Regions from separate parts of the Escherichia sp. MAL-1 genome, predicted to be linked through region 1. Evidence: predicted binding sites of a transcription regulator. Region 1 holds the regulator's gene; the other holds the start of a gene.
The links. Region 1 encodes LexA, which represses DNA repair genes until DNA is damaged. Its sites were predicted from a motif close to TNCTGTATGTACATACAGNA; they were not measured.
Positions count from the first base shown of each region.

Region 1 (8,080 bases):
GGATTTTCTGCTTGAGCAAGGTTTTGTGCATAAGGTGGAATCCACCAACAGTTATGTGCTCTGCCATCTGTTCGACCAGCCCACCCATACGTCAGCTATGTTTATTTGCGATCGCTGCGGCGCGGTGAAAGAAGAATGTGCAGAAGGCGTGGAAGACATCATGCATACGCTGGCGGCAAAAATGGGGTTTGCCCTGCGGCATAATGTGATTGAAGCACATGGGCTCTGTGCGGCATGCGTGGAAGTGGAAGCGTGTCGTCATCCTGAACAGTGCCAGCATGATCACTCTGTGCAGGTGAAAAAGAAACCGCGTTAAGAGGGCGTACATCCTTGTACACGTCGGGCAGGAGGGATTAATTACCAGCGATATTCATTGCGGGTTTCCCAATCCACGACCTCTTTTTCTGCCTGATCTTTCTGATAACCATAACGTTCCTGGATTTTACCGACCAGTTGATCACGTTTACCTTCAATGATCGTCATATCATCATCGGTCAGTTTGCCCCATTGCTCTTTCACTTTACCTTTAAACTGTTTCCAGTTACCGCCGGCTTCATCTTTATTCATAATCAAGACCTCATCGTTAGGTTGTGAATGAGAGTACGTTCACTTTTCTTCTGAACGTGAGATTAAGTGTAGTCAGCAATTTGGCTTAGGATAATTTATTCAGAATTTTTAACCGTCACGTTGCGGCAAACCAGGTACCGTTACGCCAGTGACGCCGCCAGATAGCCGCCAGAGAAAGCCCGCGCAACGCCAGAAAGACGGTTAATGCCAGCCACAAACCATGATTACCCAGCCACGGCAGCGTAAGGAGCGTCAGCGCAAAACCTGCGGCGGCCACCGCCATACTGTTACGCATTTCGGCGGCACGCGTTGCGCCTATAAACATGCCGTCCAGCAGATAACACCAGACGCCAACCAACGGCAAAATCACCTGCCAGATAAGATAGCGGTCAGCCAGCTGCTGAATCTGGGTTAACGACGTCAGCAACGCAATGATGTGTTCCCCTGCCAGCAAATAAACCACCGAAAACAGTAACGCTACAATCCCCGACTGGCGGCACGCTGCCCGCCATACATCCAGCAACTGGCTACCGTCGCGCGCACCGTATGCCTGACCGGAGTGCGCTTCAACCGCGTAGGCAAAACCATCAAGCGCATAGGCGGTAAAGGTGAGTAGCGTCATCAGAACCGCGTTAACAGCGATAATGTCACTCCCCAGTCGCGCACCAAGTACGGTGATCGCGCCGAAACAGAGTTGCAACAACAGCGAACGCAGCATGATATCGCGGTTAAGCGCCAGCAAGCGACGGAAGTTTCCTCGCCAGGCAGTTTTCAGCATTTCGCCGGAAATTCCGCGTAGTTTGAGGATTTTACGCACCATTAGCAGACCAATCAGCAATGTTGCATATTCCGCAATAACCGTCGCCAGCGCCGCGCCCTGCACGTTCATATGCAGCCCCATCACTAGCCAGACATCCAGCACAATGTTGAGGATATTGCCGACCACTAACAAAATTACTGGCGCACGGGCATATTGCACGCCGAGTAACCAACCGAGTAATACCAGATTCGCCAGCGACGCCGGTGCGCTTAACCAGCGGATTTCAAGAAAGCGCCGCGCCTGTTCCAGGACTGCTTCACTACCGCCAACAATATGCAGAGCCAGATCGATAATCGGTGTACGCAGCAGCGCAATTAACGCCCCAGCCCCCAACGCCAACAGCAACGGTTGCACCAGCGCACGGGCTAATGCCTGAGGATTTTTGGCACCATAAGCCTGCGCAGTCAGCCCGGTGGTGCTCATGCGTAAAAACAGCAACAGCATAAAGAGAAAGCTGGTCGCCGTTGCACCAACCGCCACGCCGCCCAAATAAACCGGGCTATCAAGATGACCAATTACCGCCGTATCGACCAGTCCCAGCAACGGAACGGTGATATTGGAGAAAATCATGGGTAAGGCGAGATGCCAGAGTGCTTTATCAGATGAAGTGAGGAATGCCATGCAGACAAGCCTGATGAAGAGAGATGAAAAACAAACCGCGACGCCTGGCGGCATCGCGGTCTCAGAGATATGTTACAGCCAGTCGCCGTTGCGAATAACCCCAACCGCCAGCCCTTCAATGGTGAAGCTCTGCTGACGAAGGTCAACGACAATTGGTTTAAACTCGCTATTTTCTGGCAACAGTTCGACTTTATTGCCCTGTTTTTTCAGGCGCTTAACGGTAACTTCGTCATCAATACGTGCGACAACGACCTGACCGTTACGTACATCCTGAGTTTTATGCACTGCCAGCAAGTCACCATCCATAATGCCGATATCTTTCATCGACATCCCGCTGACGCGCAGCAGGAAATCAGCATTCGGCTTGAACAAGGAAGGATCGACCTGATAATGACCTTCAATATGCTGTTGCGCCAGAAGCGGTTCACCGGCAGCCACACGACCTACCAGCGGCAACCCTTCTTCCTCTTCCTGCAACAGACGAATCCCGCGTGATGCGCCGGAAACAATTTCAATAACGCCTTTGCGTGCCAGCGCCTTCAGATGTTCTTCAGCCGCGTTTGGGGAACGGAACCCCAAACGCTGCGCGATTTCCGCACGCGTCGGCGGCATACCTGTCTGGCTGATGTGATCACGGATGAGATCAAACACCTCTTGTTGCCTGGCCGTTAACGCTTTCATTCCGCCCCCTGGGTGTATATACAGTTATGCTGTGAGTATATACAGCAAAAGGCGATTTTGGAACCATAAACTGCACAATAAACCAGAGATTTATCGAAATCTGGAAGGGTTATCCAAAATGCGACCATAACAGGATGCACCAGGTTATCACGGCGACGATAATCGCAATCAGCACCGCGGCGGATCCCATATCTTTAGCGCGTCCGGAAAGCTCATGGTATTCAGAGCCAATTCGGTCAACCACTGCTTCGATGGCGCTATTGAGGATTTCCACAATCATCACCAGCATCACGGAGCTGATAAGCAGCACGCGGGTAATTGCGTCCACATCCAGCCAGCAGGCGATGACCACCGCCAACAATACCGCTACGCCTTCCTGACGGAATGCCGCTTCGTTGATCCATGCAGCGCGTAAACCTTTCCAGGAATAGCCAGCAGCTTTGATAATTCGGGTGAATCCAGTGGTATTATTGGCCATTGAAAGAACCTTTTTACATTATGAGCGTCAATATCAGTGTACCGTTAAATCCGATGATTCGGGTTTGCGTAACGCTGCGCGAAACATGAGCGGATACCACAGAATTTCCCATGACTTTCTGCTATCCTTGCCGCGCATTTGCATTATTAACCAGAGGCTTTACATCGTTTATGTCCGGCTGGCCACGAATTTACTACAAATTACTGAATTTACCATTAAGCATCCTGGTAAAAAGCAAGTCTATTCCGGCAGATCCTGCCCCGGAACTGGGGCTGGATACCTCTCGTCCAATTATGTACGTTTTACCGTACAACTCGAAAGCAGATTTGCTGACGTTACGCGCCCAGTGTCTGGCTCATGACTTGCCTGACCCGTTAGAGCCGCTGGAAATCGACGGCACGCTACTGCCGCGCTATGTGTTCATTCACGGCGGGCCGCGTGTATTCACCTATTACACGCCGAAAGAAGAGTCTATTAAGCTGTTCCACGACTATCTCGATTTGCACCGTAGCAACCCAAATCTGGATGTGCAGATGGTGCCAGTATCGGTGATGTTTGGTCGCGCGCCGGGGCGTGAAAAAGGCGAAGTAAACCCGCCGCTGCGTATGCTTAACGGCGTACAGAAATTTTTCGCCGTACTGTGGCTCGGTCGCGACAGTTTTGTGCGTTTCTCGCCGTCAGTTTCGCTGCGCCGTATGGCGGATGAACACGGCACGGATAAAACTATCGCACAGAAACTGGCGCGCGTGGCGCGTATGCACTTTGCCCGTCAACGTCTGGCTGCTGTGGGCCCACGTCTGCCTGCTCGTCAGGATCTGTTTAATAAGCTGCTCGCCTCCCGCGCCATTGCCAAAGCGGTAGAAGATGAAGCGCGCAGCAAAAAAATCTCCCATGAAAAAGCGCAGCAGAACGCGATTGCGCTGATGGAAGAGATTGCGGCGAATTTCTCTTACGAGATGATTCGCCTGACTGACCGTATTCTGGGCTTCACCTGGAACCGCCTTTACCAGGGCATCAACGTCCATAACGCCGAGCGCGTTCGCCAGCTGGCCCACGACGGTCATGAGCTGGTATATGTGCCTTGCCACCGCAGCCACATGGACTACCTGCTGCTTTCTTACGTGCTGTATCACCAGGGGCTGGTGCCGCCGCATATCGCCGCTGGGATCAACCTGAACTTCTGGCCGGCCGGGCCGATTTTCCGCCGTCTGGGGGCGTTCTTTATTCGCCGTACTTTTAAAGGCAATAAACTTTATTCCACCGTTTTCCGTGAGTATCTCGGCGAACTGTTCAGCCGTGGTTATTCCGTCGAGTACTTCGTGGAAGGCGGTCGTTCCCGCACGGGGCGTTTGCTGGATCCGAAAACCGGTACGCTGTCGATGACCATTCAGGCGATGCTGCGTGGCGGCACGCGTCCGATTACGCTGATTCCGATCTACATCGGTTATGAGCACGTCATGGAAGTGGGTACTTACGCCAAAGAACTGCGCGGCGCGACGAAAGAGAAAGAGAGCCTGCCGCAGATGCTGCGCGGTTTAAGCAAGCTGCGTAATCTCGGTCAGGGTTACGTCAACTTCGGTGAACCAATGCCGTTGATGACCTACCTTAACCAGCACGTACCAGACTGGCGTGAATCTATCGATCCCATCGAAGCGGTGCGTCCGGCATGGTTAACGCCGACGGTCAATAATATTGCTGCCGATCTGATGGTACGCATTAACAACGCAGGCGCGGCAAACGCCATGAACCTGTGCTGTACTGCGCTTCTGGCGTCACGTCAGCGCTCACTCACCCGCGAGCAGTTAACCGAGCAACTCAACTGCTACCTGGATCTGATGCGCAACGTACCTTACTCCACGGACTCTACCGTTCCTTCAGCCAGCGCCAGCGAGCTTATCGATCACGCGCTGCAAATGAACAAGTTTGAAGTCGAGAAAGACACAATCGGCGACATCATCATTCTGCCGCGCGAGCAAGCGGTGTTGATGACCTACTATCGCAACAACATTGCGCATATGTTGGTGCTGCCTTCGCTGATGGCGGCAATTGTCACCCAGCATCGCCACATCTCCCGCGACGTATTGATGGAGCACGTCAATGTGCTTTACCCAATGCTGAAAGCGGAGCTGTTCCTGCGCTGGGATCGCGACGAGTTGCCGGACGTTATCGATGCGCTGGCAAATGAGATGCAACGTCAGGGGCTGATTACCCTGCAAGATGATGAGTTGCATATCAACCCGGCGCATTCTCGCACACTACAGCTGCTGGCCGCAGGCGCGCGCGAAACGCTGCAACGTTATGCCATTACCTTCTGGCTGTTGAGCGCCAACCCGTCGATTAACCGCGGTACGCTGGAGAAAGAGAGCCGCACTGTCGCGCAACGTCTCTCCGTGCTGCACGGCATCAACGCGCCGGAGTTCTTCGACAAGGCGGTGTTCAGTTCTCTGGTGCTGACGCTGCGTGATGAAGGGTATATCAGCGATAGCGGCGACGCCGAACCGGCAGAAACGATGAAGGTTTATCAGTTACTGGCGGAGTTGATTACATCAGACGTGCGTTTGACGATTGAGAGTGCGACGCAGGGCGAAGGGTAATCAGAGAGAATTGCCGGATGCGGCGAAAACGCCTTATCCGGCTTACCATGATCTGCAAATTCAATAAATTGCGATCTGTTGTGTAGGCCTGAGAAGCGCAGCGCATCAGGCAACCCAGAAGAAAGCCGGATGATCATCCGGCTTTTTTACATCATCAGAAATGCCAGTAACTCATTGCCAGCCCTAAAAACAGTACCAGACCAACATAGTTATTATTCATAAATGCTTTAAAGCAGGCTTCACGCTCGCGGTTGGCAATCAGTTTTTGTTGATAAACAAACAGCGCGCCAGCCACCAGAATTGACCAGTAATATCCCCAGCCTAAGCCATTTAACTCACCGATGATCGCCATCAGCGCCAGTACGCCAATCTGCAAAATACCAATAATCAATTTATCGTATTGGCCGAACAGGATTGCGGTGGATTTAATGCCAATCTTCACATCATCATCGCGGTCAACCATCGCATACTGCGTGTCGTAAGCCACCGCCCAGAGAATATTGGCGAGGAACATTAACCAGCAACTCAATGGCACCGACTCACTCACAGCGGCAAAAGCCATTGGAATCGACCAGCCAAACGCCGCGCCCAGCACCACTTGCGGTAGATGGGTATACCGCTTCATAAACGGGTACACCCACGCCAGCGCTAGCGCGGCAATCGACAACAGAATGGTCATCGTATTCAGCGTCAGCACCAGTAAAAACGAAATCAGTACCAGCACGACAAACAGCGCGCGCGCCTCTTTCTCTGTTACCGCGCCGCTGGGAAGTGGTCGGTTCGCCGTGCGCTTAACATGACCATCAAACTTGCGGTCAGCATAATCATTCACCACACATCCGGCAGCGCGCATCAGCCAGACACCCGCGACAAACACCGCCAGGATCCAGAGCTGGGGAACGCCCGGTGTCGCCACCCACAACGCCCATAATGTTGGCCAGAGCAGCAGTAACGCGCCAATTGGCTTATCCGTACGCATTAAGCGATGAAACGCCAGCAGCTTATTCTGCGTCAGACTCCACTCCATATTTTTTTCCTCTTAGTACAACGGTGACGCCGGTAAAAACAGTTCTGTTAGCAACAGCGGTTTACCGCTTAATCGCAGGCGGGAACGTCGCCCCCACAGCCCGGCATCACGGCCTATCTCAATAAAGTCCCGGGTTAATGTCGATGATGTGAACAGATAGCGTCCTAACGGCGTTTTACCCAATTTTTGTAACGCCAGCTCCGGCCCGCTTAACGTTGACACAGGAACGACGGTACGACCGGCAAGCCACGGTTCACCATCGGCACATAACAAAATTTCACGTAACCAGTAACGAGACTCTTTCGGCAGCAGCGGCAGTTCTTCGGGGATTTCATTCTGCTCGACAAACCCTTCGCGGATCATCGTCACGCTTACCGTTTTTCCCTGCTGTTCAAAACGTTTTGTCATGGAATCCTCCAGCAACAGCCAGTCGAGCAGTTGCGGATCCAGGGCAGGGATCTCTTTAAAATAGCGCAGCGCACGCAGTTGCGTTAACGCGGGGTGTGACATGCCGAACTCTCCGTTACATAACGTAAAGGCATTGTATCGCAGAAAAGTGTTTACGGGAGATGTAAAGCAAATTAAGTGATCTAATACGCAACAAAAACGCAACAATCGCATGAAGTGGTAAAACGATGTTGAACCTTACGCTTTACCGATGCCCGTGCTGGCGAGGGCAACCGTAGGGGCATCACCGTCCAGGATGCCAGGAACGGTGATGTTTTCCTTTACTTAAACACCCTTATTCATTATACGATGAGCTCGCCAACTCGCAGTAAAAATTGGGAAAAGCGCATATTTACCATGAGATTTGGAGCTAAAAAGTGTTTCCTGAGTAAGATTAACAGGCAACATCTCATGTCTGGATTTGTAGATATACGTGGAATTCCAATTGGTATCTTTTGTAGGATTCAACATATCATGTAAGCGCTGGGAGCTTACCACCATAACTGGCCCATCATCGACTGAGGAGAACAGGATAAAGATATTATCGTTTCGTGTTAATTCATTCGTGTTAAAGGTTCTTAAATTATCTTCAGTTTCTATAAATATAGGTGAAACATCATCACTACGAATCCACTCTTTATAAAGATGCCAAACATTTGCTTTGATCATATCATCCGTTGATCGTAAGGCCTGATCGATAAGTTGGATAAAAAAATTGTTATTTTTATCAATTAGCCATTTATTCGTATTAAATCTGTTAATAAAATCGATCATCTGTTGGGTATCGAAATTCACCTCACTGAATCGATGTTGACGCATAAAATCATCGAACTTGTTATCTTCAT
Region 1 is NZ_CM129609.1:4,571,892-4,579,971, forward strand. Features, by position in the region: gene zur (zinc uptake transcriptional repressor Zur) at 1-316, shown strand, start outside; gene ACU8XX_RS22860 (CsbD family protein) at 358-567, opposite strand; gene dinF (MATE family efflux transporter DinF) at 683-2,008, opposite strand; gene lexA (transcriptional repressor LexA) at 2,081-2,689, opposite strand; gene dgkA (diacylglycerol kinase) at 2,799-3,167, opposite strand; gene plsB (glycerol-3-phosphate 1-O-acyltransferase PlsB) at 3,338-5,761, shown strand; gene ubiA (4-hydroxybenzoate octaprenyltransferase) at 5,916-6,788, opposite strand; gene ubiC (chorismate lyase) at 6,801-7,298, opposite strand; partial or broken gene ACU8XX_RS22895 (SopA family protein) at 7,521-8,080, opposite strand, start outside.

Region 2 (8,080 bases), 1.3 Mb from region 1:
ACGAAACCAATCTGCCCGTGATACGGCTTGTCCGGGCGACCATCGGTATAAAGCAGCACTTTGCGCCCCGGCTGGGCCTGGTCAAGATTACGTTCATCAACATAAGCGCGCACCCACACCGGACGCGTTAGTGAAACGGTAAACACCGTGCCACCTTCATTGAGGACCGTGCCTGGCTCCACCGCGCGCGTTAACAGCGTGCCATCAGACGGGGCTATCAACGTTGAGTCCTGTAAATTCAACTCCGCCTGCGCCAGTTGCGCCTGCGCCTGTTCGAGGCTGGCTTTCGCCTGAGCGATGTCCTGTTCACGGTTACCGGAACGGTACTGACGCAATTTATCCTGTGCTGATTTCAGCGTTGCCTGCGCCTGGTCGCGCGAGGAGCGGGCATTTTCCAGGTCATTTGCCGAAATAGTGCGGCTTTTCCACAACCCTTGCTGGCGGTTATAGAAGTTCTGCGCATAGTCATAGGCGGCTTGCGCCTGTTTCACCGCTGCGGCGGCCTGAGCGATTTCTTCATCGCGATACCCGGCAAGCATCAGGTCATACTGCGCCTGTGCCACCGAAACACCCGCTTTCGCCTGCATCAGGGCAATCTCATACGGCTTGTGATCCAGTTCGCCCAGCACCTGGCCCGCTTTGATAGCATCACCTTCGTCCACCGCCAGCGATTCAACGCGCCCCCCAACACGGAAACTAAGATTTACCGTACGAATATCCACGTTGCCATACAGCGTCAGGCCGTTATCCTGGCGGCTTTGATACCACCAGTAGCCTCCGGCAACCACGGCGGCAAGTACCACTACCGCCAATCCGATCACGACAGGTTTTTTCATCACTACAAACTCCTTTGCGATAATCCTTGCAAAATCAGGTCGATATGACAGGTCACCGTCTGGTTGATCAGTTCGGTCTTTTCTTCATCGAACGCGGTCCAGCCGGTACGTAACAGAATTGTTTCTTTGCCAAGACGGAACGCCAGAATCTCACCAATCAACGCATGGGTATGAAGGATCATGCGGGTGTCATTGGCGTCGCAGCCGGTCCAGGCGGCAATCAGGCGTGTCAGGTGGCTGTGTAGCGGACTAATCACCTGTTCGTGCACCAGGTGGTAGGCTGCCGTGGGAGAGAGCTGCTCACGGGAGATAAACTTGCTGAGGTTGACGGTGTCATCCTGGGTGAGCAGCTTAATCATGTTCCTGCAGGCGCGAAGGATCAGTTCACGGATGGCAGCCCGATCAGGCTGTGGTTGCGCGAACAAGCGTTCGGCTTCCTCGGCATGCGGACGGAACTGCTCGCCAATAAAATCGGCAATCCACTGGGCGCAGGCGAGGTACAAATCTTCTTTCGAACCGAAGTAGTAGGTGATGGCAGCGATATTCTGCTCGGCCTGGGCGGCTATCTCGCGAGTGGTGGCGTTCATTCCATATTCACCAAACTGCGCCAGTGCGGCAGCAATCAGCTGTTTTTTCGCCTGTTCACCCTTGATTGTCATGGCAGGATTATTCATCGCACAGTCCATTCTTAATCAAATGATTGATTAAGATTATGACTCCATAGGGGAGTTGTCCAGTATGGCTAAGAATTTTAGCAACGCCAGTCACAGGGATAATTTATGCGCTGCGTCACAAAAACTGCTACACTCCGCTCCCTCATGACATTGTGGTTTTTGTCATTTTCCTTTTCAGTATCTCCCTGAAAACTACACCGGTAACGGTCGGGGCGGTTCGGAGTAGTTATGTCTTTCGATTCTTTGGGTTTAAGCCCTGATATCCTGCGCGCCGTTGCCGAGCAGGGTTACCGTGAACCCACCCCTATTCAGCAGCAGGCGATCCCTGCGGTGCTGGAAGGCCGCGACCTGATGGCTAGCGCCCAGACCGGCACCGGCAAAACAGCGGGCTTTACGCTGCCGCTGTTGCAACACCTGATCACTCGCCAGCCGCACGCCAAAGGGCGTCGTCCGGTACGTGCGCTCATTCTTACCCCGACCCGTGAACTGGCGGCGCAGATTGGCGAAAACGTCCGTGATTACAGCAAATACCTGAACATTCGTTCGCTGGTGGTGTTTGGTGGTGTGAGTATTAACCCGCAGATGATGAAACTGCGTGGCGGCGTTGATGTGCTGGTGGCAACCCCGGGACGTTTGCTGGACCTGGAACATCAGAATGCAGTGAAGCTGGATCAGGTTGAAATCCTCGTCCTCGATGAAGCTGACCGCATGCTCGACATGGGCTTTATCCACGATATCCGTCGCGTGTTAACAAAACTACCTGCGAAGCGCCAGAACCTGTTATTCTCCGCGACCTTCTCTGACGATATTAAAGCCCTGGCGGAAAAACTGTTGCACAACCCGCTGGAAATCGAAGTGGCACGCCGCAATACCGCGTCTGATCAGGTGACCCAGCACGTTCACTTTGTCGATAAGAAACGCAAACGCGAATTGCTGTCGCACATGATTGGGAAAGGGAACTGGCAGCAGGTGCTGGTGTTTACCCGTACCAAACACGGCGCTAACCATCTGGCTGAACAGCTCAATAAAGATGGCATCCGTAGTGCGGCGATCCACGGCAATAAATCGCAAGGTGCGCGTACTCGTGCGCTGGCTGATTTTAAATCGGGCGATATTCGTGTACTGGTGGCAACTGACATCGCTGCGCGCGGCCTGGATATTGAAGAGCTGCCGCACGTCGTCAACTATGAACTGCCAAACGTACCTGAAGATTATGTCCACCGTATCGGGCGTACCGGTCGTGCGGCTGCTACCGGTGAAGCGTTGTCGCTGGTGTGTGTTGATGAACACAAACTGCTGCGTGATATCGAAAAACTGCTGAAAAAAGAGATCCCGCGCATTGCGATTCCGGGCTATGAGCCGGACCCGTCAATCAAAGCCGAACCGATCCAGAACGGTCGCCAGCAACGTGGCGGCGGCGGTCGTGGGCAAGGTGGTGGTCGCGGTCAACAGCAACCACGCCGTGGGGAAGGTGGCGCAAAATCTGCAAGCGCGAAACCTGCAGAAAAACCGTCTCGCCGCCTCGGCGATGCCAAACCGGCAGGCGAACAACAACGTCGCCGCCGTCCGCGTAAACCTGCCGCTGCGCAGTAATCTTTTATGCCGGGCTATGCCCGGCATCAGGCTGATGAACAAACGCAAAACTGCCTGATGCGCTACGCTTATCAGGCCTACGTGAACTCTGCAATATATTGAATTTGCATGCTTTTGTAGGCCGGATAAGGCGTTTACGCCGCATCCGGCATTTCACAACAAGCACTTGTCAGCAATTTGAGAACACGGGAAAAAATTTATCTGTTTTACCGCCCATAAGCCACCGAGACGTTACTTCTCTATAGCCAATTGTTCGCGCAACTCCATTAAAAGGTAGCCCAGTCGATTCTTGCCCTTACCATGACCACCGTCTCCCCAGTAAGCATCGTTTTCCGTATGCTCAACCAGTTTTGCGGGCGCGGTTGCCAGCAAGAGCGCACGCAGTTCTGCATGCTGTTCGAATTTAGCGCGAAGTGCTTTTCGCATCACCTGTTCTTTGACCGACTCCCAGTTTTTACGCAGAGGCTTAGAACGATCGCGCCCCATGCGTGCGGCGACCATAGGGGAAGAAACCCGACGGATCTCTTCGCGGTATTTTTCATCAAGGAATTTTTGTGCCTGAAAATAGTGTTCTGAGGTGGGCCAGGTTTTCCCGTCAACCTTGATGGGCCAGGCGGCAAAGTTAGAAAAATCACCGTAGTCATCGCTGGTGCTGTAGAAATTTATGATGGTGTCTTGCATGACGTGTTGGATCCTTTGTGCTCGAACGGGCATTAAACCGCATTATGTTGGTGGTTATTGCGAGCCGCTTTCCAGAAACAGAAAAACCATTACCCCTGAAAACCGAAAAATGCCACAATATTGGCTGTTTATACAGTATTTCAGGTTTTCTCATGGCATTAACCGCCGCGCTTAAAGCGCAAATTGCCGCCTGGTATAAGGCGCTTCAGGAACAGATCCCCGACTTTATTCCCCGTGCGCCGCAGCGGCAGATGATTGCGGACGTCGCCAAAACGCTGGCCGGAGAAGAAGGGCGACATCTGGCGATTGAAGCCCCCACCGGCGTTGGGAAAACGCTCTCTTATTTGATTCCCGGCATCGCCATTGCCCGCGAAGAGCAAAAAACGCTGGTGGTGAGTACCGCCAACGTGGCATTGCAGGATCAGATTTACAGCAAAGATTTACCGCTGCTGAAAAAGATCATTCCCGATCTTAAATTCACTGCCGCTTTTGGGCGTGGGCGCTACGTTTGTCCGCGTAATCTGACGGCGCTCGCCAGTACTGTACCCACGCAACAGGATCTGCTGGCGTTTCTTGACGACGAACTGACGCCGAACAATCAGGAAGAGCAAAAACGTTGTGCGAAGCTGAAGGGCGATCTCGATACTTATAAATGGGATGGTCTGCGCGATCATACTGATATCGCTATAGATGACGATCTCTGGCGTCGTTTAAGTACCGACAAAGCCAGCTGCCTCAACCGCAATTGTTACTACTATCGTGAATGCCCGTTTTTTGTCGCTCGTCGGGAGATTCAGGAAGCGGAAGTGGTGGTGGCAAACCATGCGCTGGTGATGGCGGCGATGGAAAGCGAAGCGGTATTGCCTGACCCGAAAAATTTACTGCTGGTGCTGGACGAAGGCCATCACCTGCCGGATGTGGCGCGGGATGCGCTTGAGATGAGCGCCGAAATCACCGCGCCGTGGTATCGGCTACAGCTGGACTTGTTCACGAAACTGGTCGCTACCTGCATGGAGCAGTTTCGCCCGAAGACCATCCCACCGCTGGCGATCCCTGAACGTTTGAATGCGCATTGTGAAGAGTTGTATGAGCTTATCGCCTCGTTAAACAACATTCTCAATCTCTACATGCCTGCCGGGCAGGAGGCAGAGCACCGTTTTGCGATGGGCGAACTGCCAGATGAAGTGCTGGAGATCTGCCAGCGGCTGGCAAAACTCACCGAGATGCTGCGTGGCCTGGCGGAGTTATTTCTTAACGATTTAAGTGAGAAAACCGGCAGCCATGACATTGTACGTCTGCATCGGTTGATTTTGCAGATGAACCGCGCGTTGGGGATGTTCGAGGCGCAAAGCAAACTCTGGCGGCTGGCTTCGCTGGCGCAATCTTCCGGTGCACCGGTGACCAAATGGGCGACGCGGGAAGAGCGCGAAGGGCAGCTACACCTCTGGTTTCACTGCGTGGGAATACGTGTCAGCGATCAGCTGGAAAGGCTGCTGTGGCGCAGTATTCCGCACATTATTGTCACCTCCGCAACCTTGCGTTCGCTGAACAGTTTTTCGCGTTTGCAGGAGATGAGTGGTCTGAAAGAGAAAGCGGGCGACCGTTTTGTGGCGCTGGATTCCCCCTTTAACCACTGCGAACAGGGCAAAATTGTTATTCCCCGGATGCGCGTTGAGCCTTCCATCGACAACGAAGAGCAGCATATTGCCGAAATGGCGGCCTTTTTCCGTAAGCAGGTGGAGAGCAAAAAACATCTCGGTATGTTGGTACTGTTTGCCAGCGGACGGGCGATGCAGCGCTTTCTCGACTATGTGACGGATTTACGTCTGATGTTGCTGGTTCAGGGCGATCAGCCGCGTTACCGTTTAGTTGAACTGCACCGCAAACGCGTCGCCAACGGTGAGCGCAGCGTGCTGGTGGGCTTACAGTCATTTGCCGAAGGGCTTGATTTGAAAGGTGATCTGCTCAGCCAGGTGCATATCCACAAAATCGCTTTTCCGCCCATCGACAGCCCGGTGGTGATCACCGAAGGGGAATGGCTGAAAAGCCTCAACCGCTATCCGTTTGAGGTGCAAAGCCTGCCGAGCGCCTCGTTTAACCTGATTCAGCAGGTTGGGCGACTGATTCGAAGCCACGGTTGCTGGGGCGAAGTGGTTATCTACGACAAACGCTTGCTGACCAAAAATTATGGCAAGCGACTACTGGATGCATTACCGGTATTTCCGATAGAGCAACCGGAAGTCCCTGAAGGTATAGTTAAAAAGAAAGAAAAAACGAAATCCCCACGCCGTCGGCGGCGTTAATGATGTGAGTCAGGTAAGGAGTCGTAAATGGACTATCGCAAAATCATTAAAGAGATCGGGCGCGGGAAAAACCACGCGCGCGATTTAGACCGGGATACTGCGCGCGGTCTGTATGCTCATATGCTCAATGGTGAAGTCCCTGACCTTGAGTTGGGCGGCGTATTGATTGCGCTGCGTATCAAAGGAGAAGGGGAAGCAGAGATGCTCGGCTTTTACGAAGCCATGCAAAATCACACCATCAAGCTGACGCCGCCAGCAGGCAAGCCGATGCCGATTGTCATCCCCAGTTACAACGGCGCGCGTAAACAGGCCAACCTGACGCCGTTGTTGGCGATTCTCCTGCACAAACTCGGTTTTCCTGTGGTGGTTCACGGGGTTAGCGAAGATCCAACCCGCGTGCTGACTGAAACCATTTTTGAATTGATGGGTATTACGCCAACGTTGCACGGCGGGCAGGCGCAGGCGAAGCTCGACGAACATCAACCGGTGTTTATGCCAGTCGGCGCGTTTTGCCCGCCGCTGGAAAAACAACTGGCGATGCGCTGGCGGATGGGCGTGCGTAACAGTGCACATACCCTGGCGAAACTGGCGACGCCATTTGCCGAAGGTGAGGCGCTGCGTCTTTCCAGCGTTTCGCATCCGGAATACATTGGACGCGTCGCGAAGTTCTTTAGCGATATCGGCGGGCGGGCGCTACTAATGCATGGTACTGAAGGTGAAGTGTATGCTAATCCGCAGCGCTGCCCGCAGATCAATCTCATTGACCGTGAAGGGATGCGGGTGCTGTATGAAAAACAGGACACTGCTGGTAGCGAGTTACTGCCACAAGCAAAAGATCCGGAAACCACGGCGCAGTGGATTGAGCGTTGCCTTGCTGGCAGCGAACCGATTCCCGAATCGCTGAAAATCCAGATGGCTTGCTGCCTGGTGGCTACGGGTGAAGCGGCAACTATCAGCGACGGCCTGGCGCGCGTTAATCAGGCATTTTAATTCTTTTCTCAGCCGGATGAGCCATGTCATCCGGCTTTTACCCCACCGCAATATGAAATTCCTGCATCTTTATTGACCTTCCCACGCCCGGCGTGCAGCATAAAAATACAACAAACACATAACATAAACAGGAGTTAACCATGGAAAGTGGTCATCGCTTTGATGCTCAGACGCTGCACAGTTTTATTCAGGCTGTATTTCGTCAGATGGGTAGCGAGGAACAAGAAGCGAAATTAGTTGCCGATCATTTAATCGCGGCAAACCTGGCAGGGCATGATTCACATGGTATTGGCATGATCCCAAGCTATGTACGCTCCTGGAGTCAGGGGCACCTGCAAATTAACCATCATGCCAAAACCGTTAAAGAGGCGGGGGCGGCGGTCACGCTCGATGGCGATCGCGCATTTGGTCAGGTCGCGGCACATGAAGCGATGGCGCTGGGGATTGAGAAAGCGCATCAGCACGGTATTGCCGCCGTGGCGCTACATAACTCGCATCATATCGGCCGTATCGGTTACTGGGCGGAGCAGTGTGCAGCGGCGGGGTTTGTCTCTATCCACTTTGTTAGCGTGGTCGGTATTCCAATGGTCGCGCCGTTCCACGGTCGCGACAGCCGCTTTGGCACCAATCCGTTCTGTGTGGTTTTCCCTCGTAAAGATAATTTCCCGCTGTTGCTTGATTACGCCACCAGCGCCATTGCATTTGGCAAAACCCGCGTCGCCTGGCATAAAGGCGTCCCCGTGCCGCCAGGTTGCCTGATTGACGTTAACGGCGTGCCGACGACCAATCCGGCGGTAATGCAGGAGTCGCCGTTGGGTTCGCTGTTGACCTTTGCCGAACATAAAGGCTACGCCCTTGCAGCGATGTGTGAAATTCTTGGCGGGGCGCTTTCCGGCGGTAAAACGACGCATCAGGAAACGTTACAAACCAGTCCCGATGCCATTCTTAACTGCATGACCACTATCATCATCAACCCGGAACTCTTCGGCGCGCCGGATTGTAA
Region 2 is NZ_CM129609.1:3,311,405-3,319,484, reverse strand. Features, by position in the region: gene hlyD (secretion protein HlyD) at 1-836, opposite strand, end outside; gene cecR (DNA-binding transcriptional regulator CecR) at 839-1,510, opposite strand; gene rhlE (ATP-dependent RNA helicase RhlE) at 1,739-3,103, shown strand; gene ybiA (N-glycosidase YbiA) at 3,335-3,817, opposite strand; gene dinG (ATP-dependent DNA helicase DinG) at 3,937-6,087, shown strand; gene ybiB (DNA-binding protein YbiB) at 6,115-7,077, shown strand; gene hcxB (hydroxycarboxylate dehydrogenase HcXB) at 7,218-8,080, shown strand, end outside.
Region 2: the regulator LexA is predicted to act here: its motif matches at 3,903-3,922, upstream of dinG (ATP-dependent DNA helicase DinG).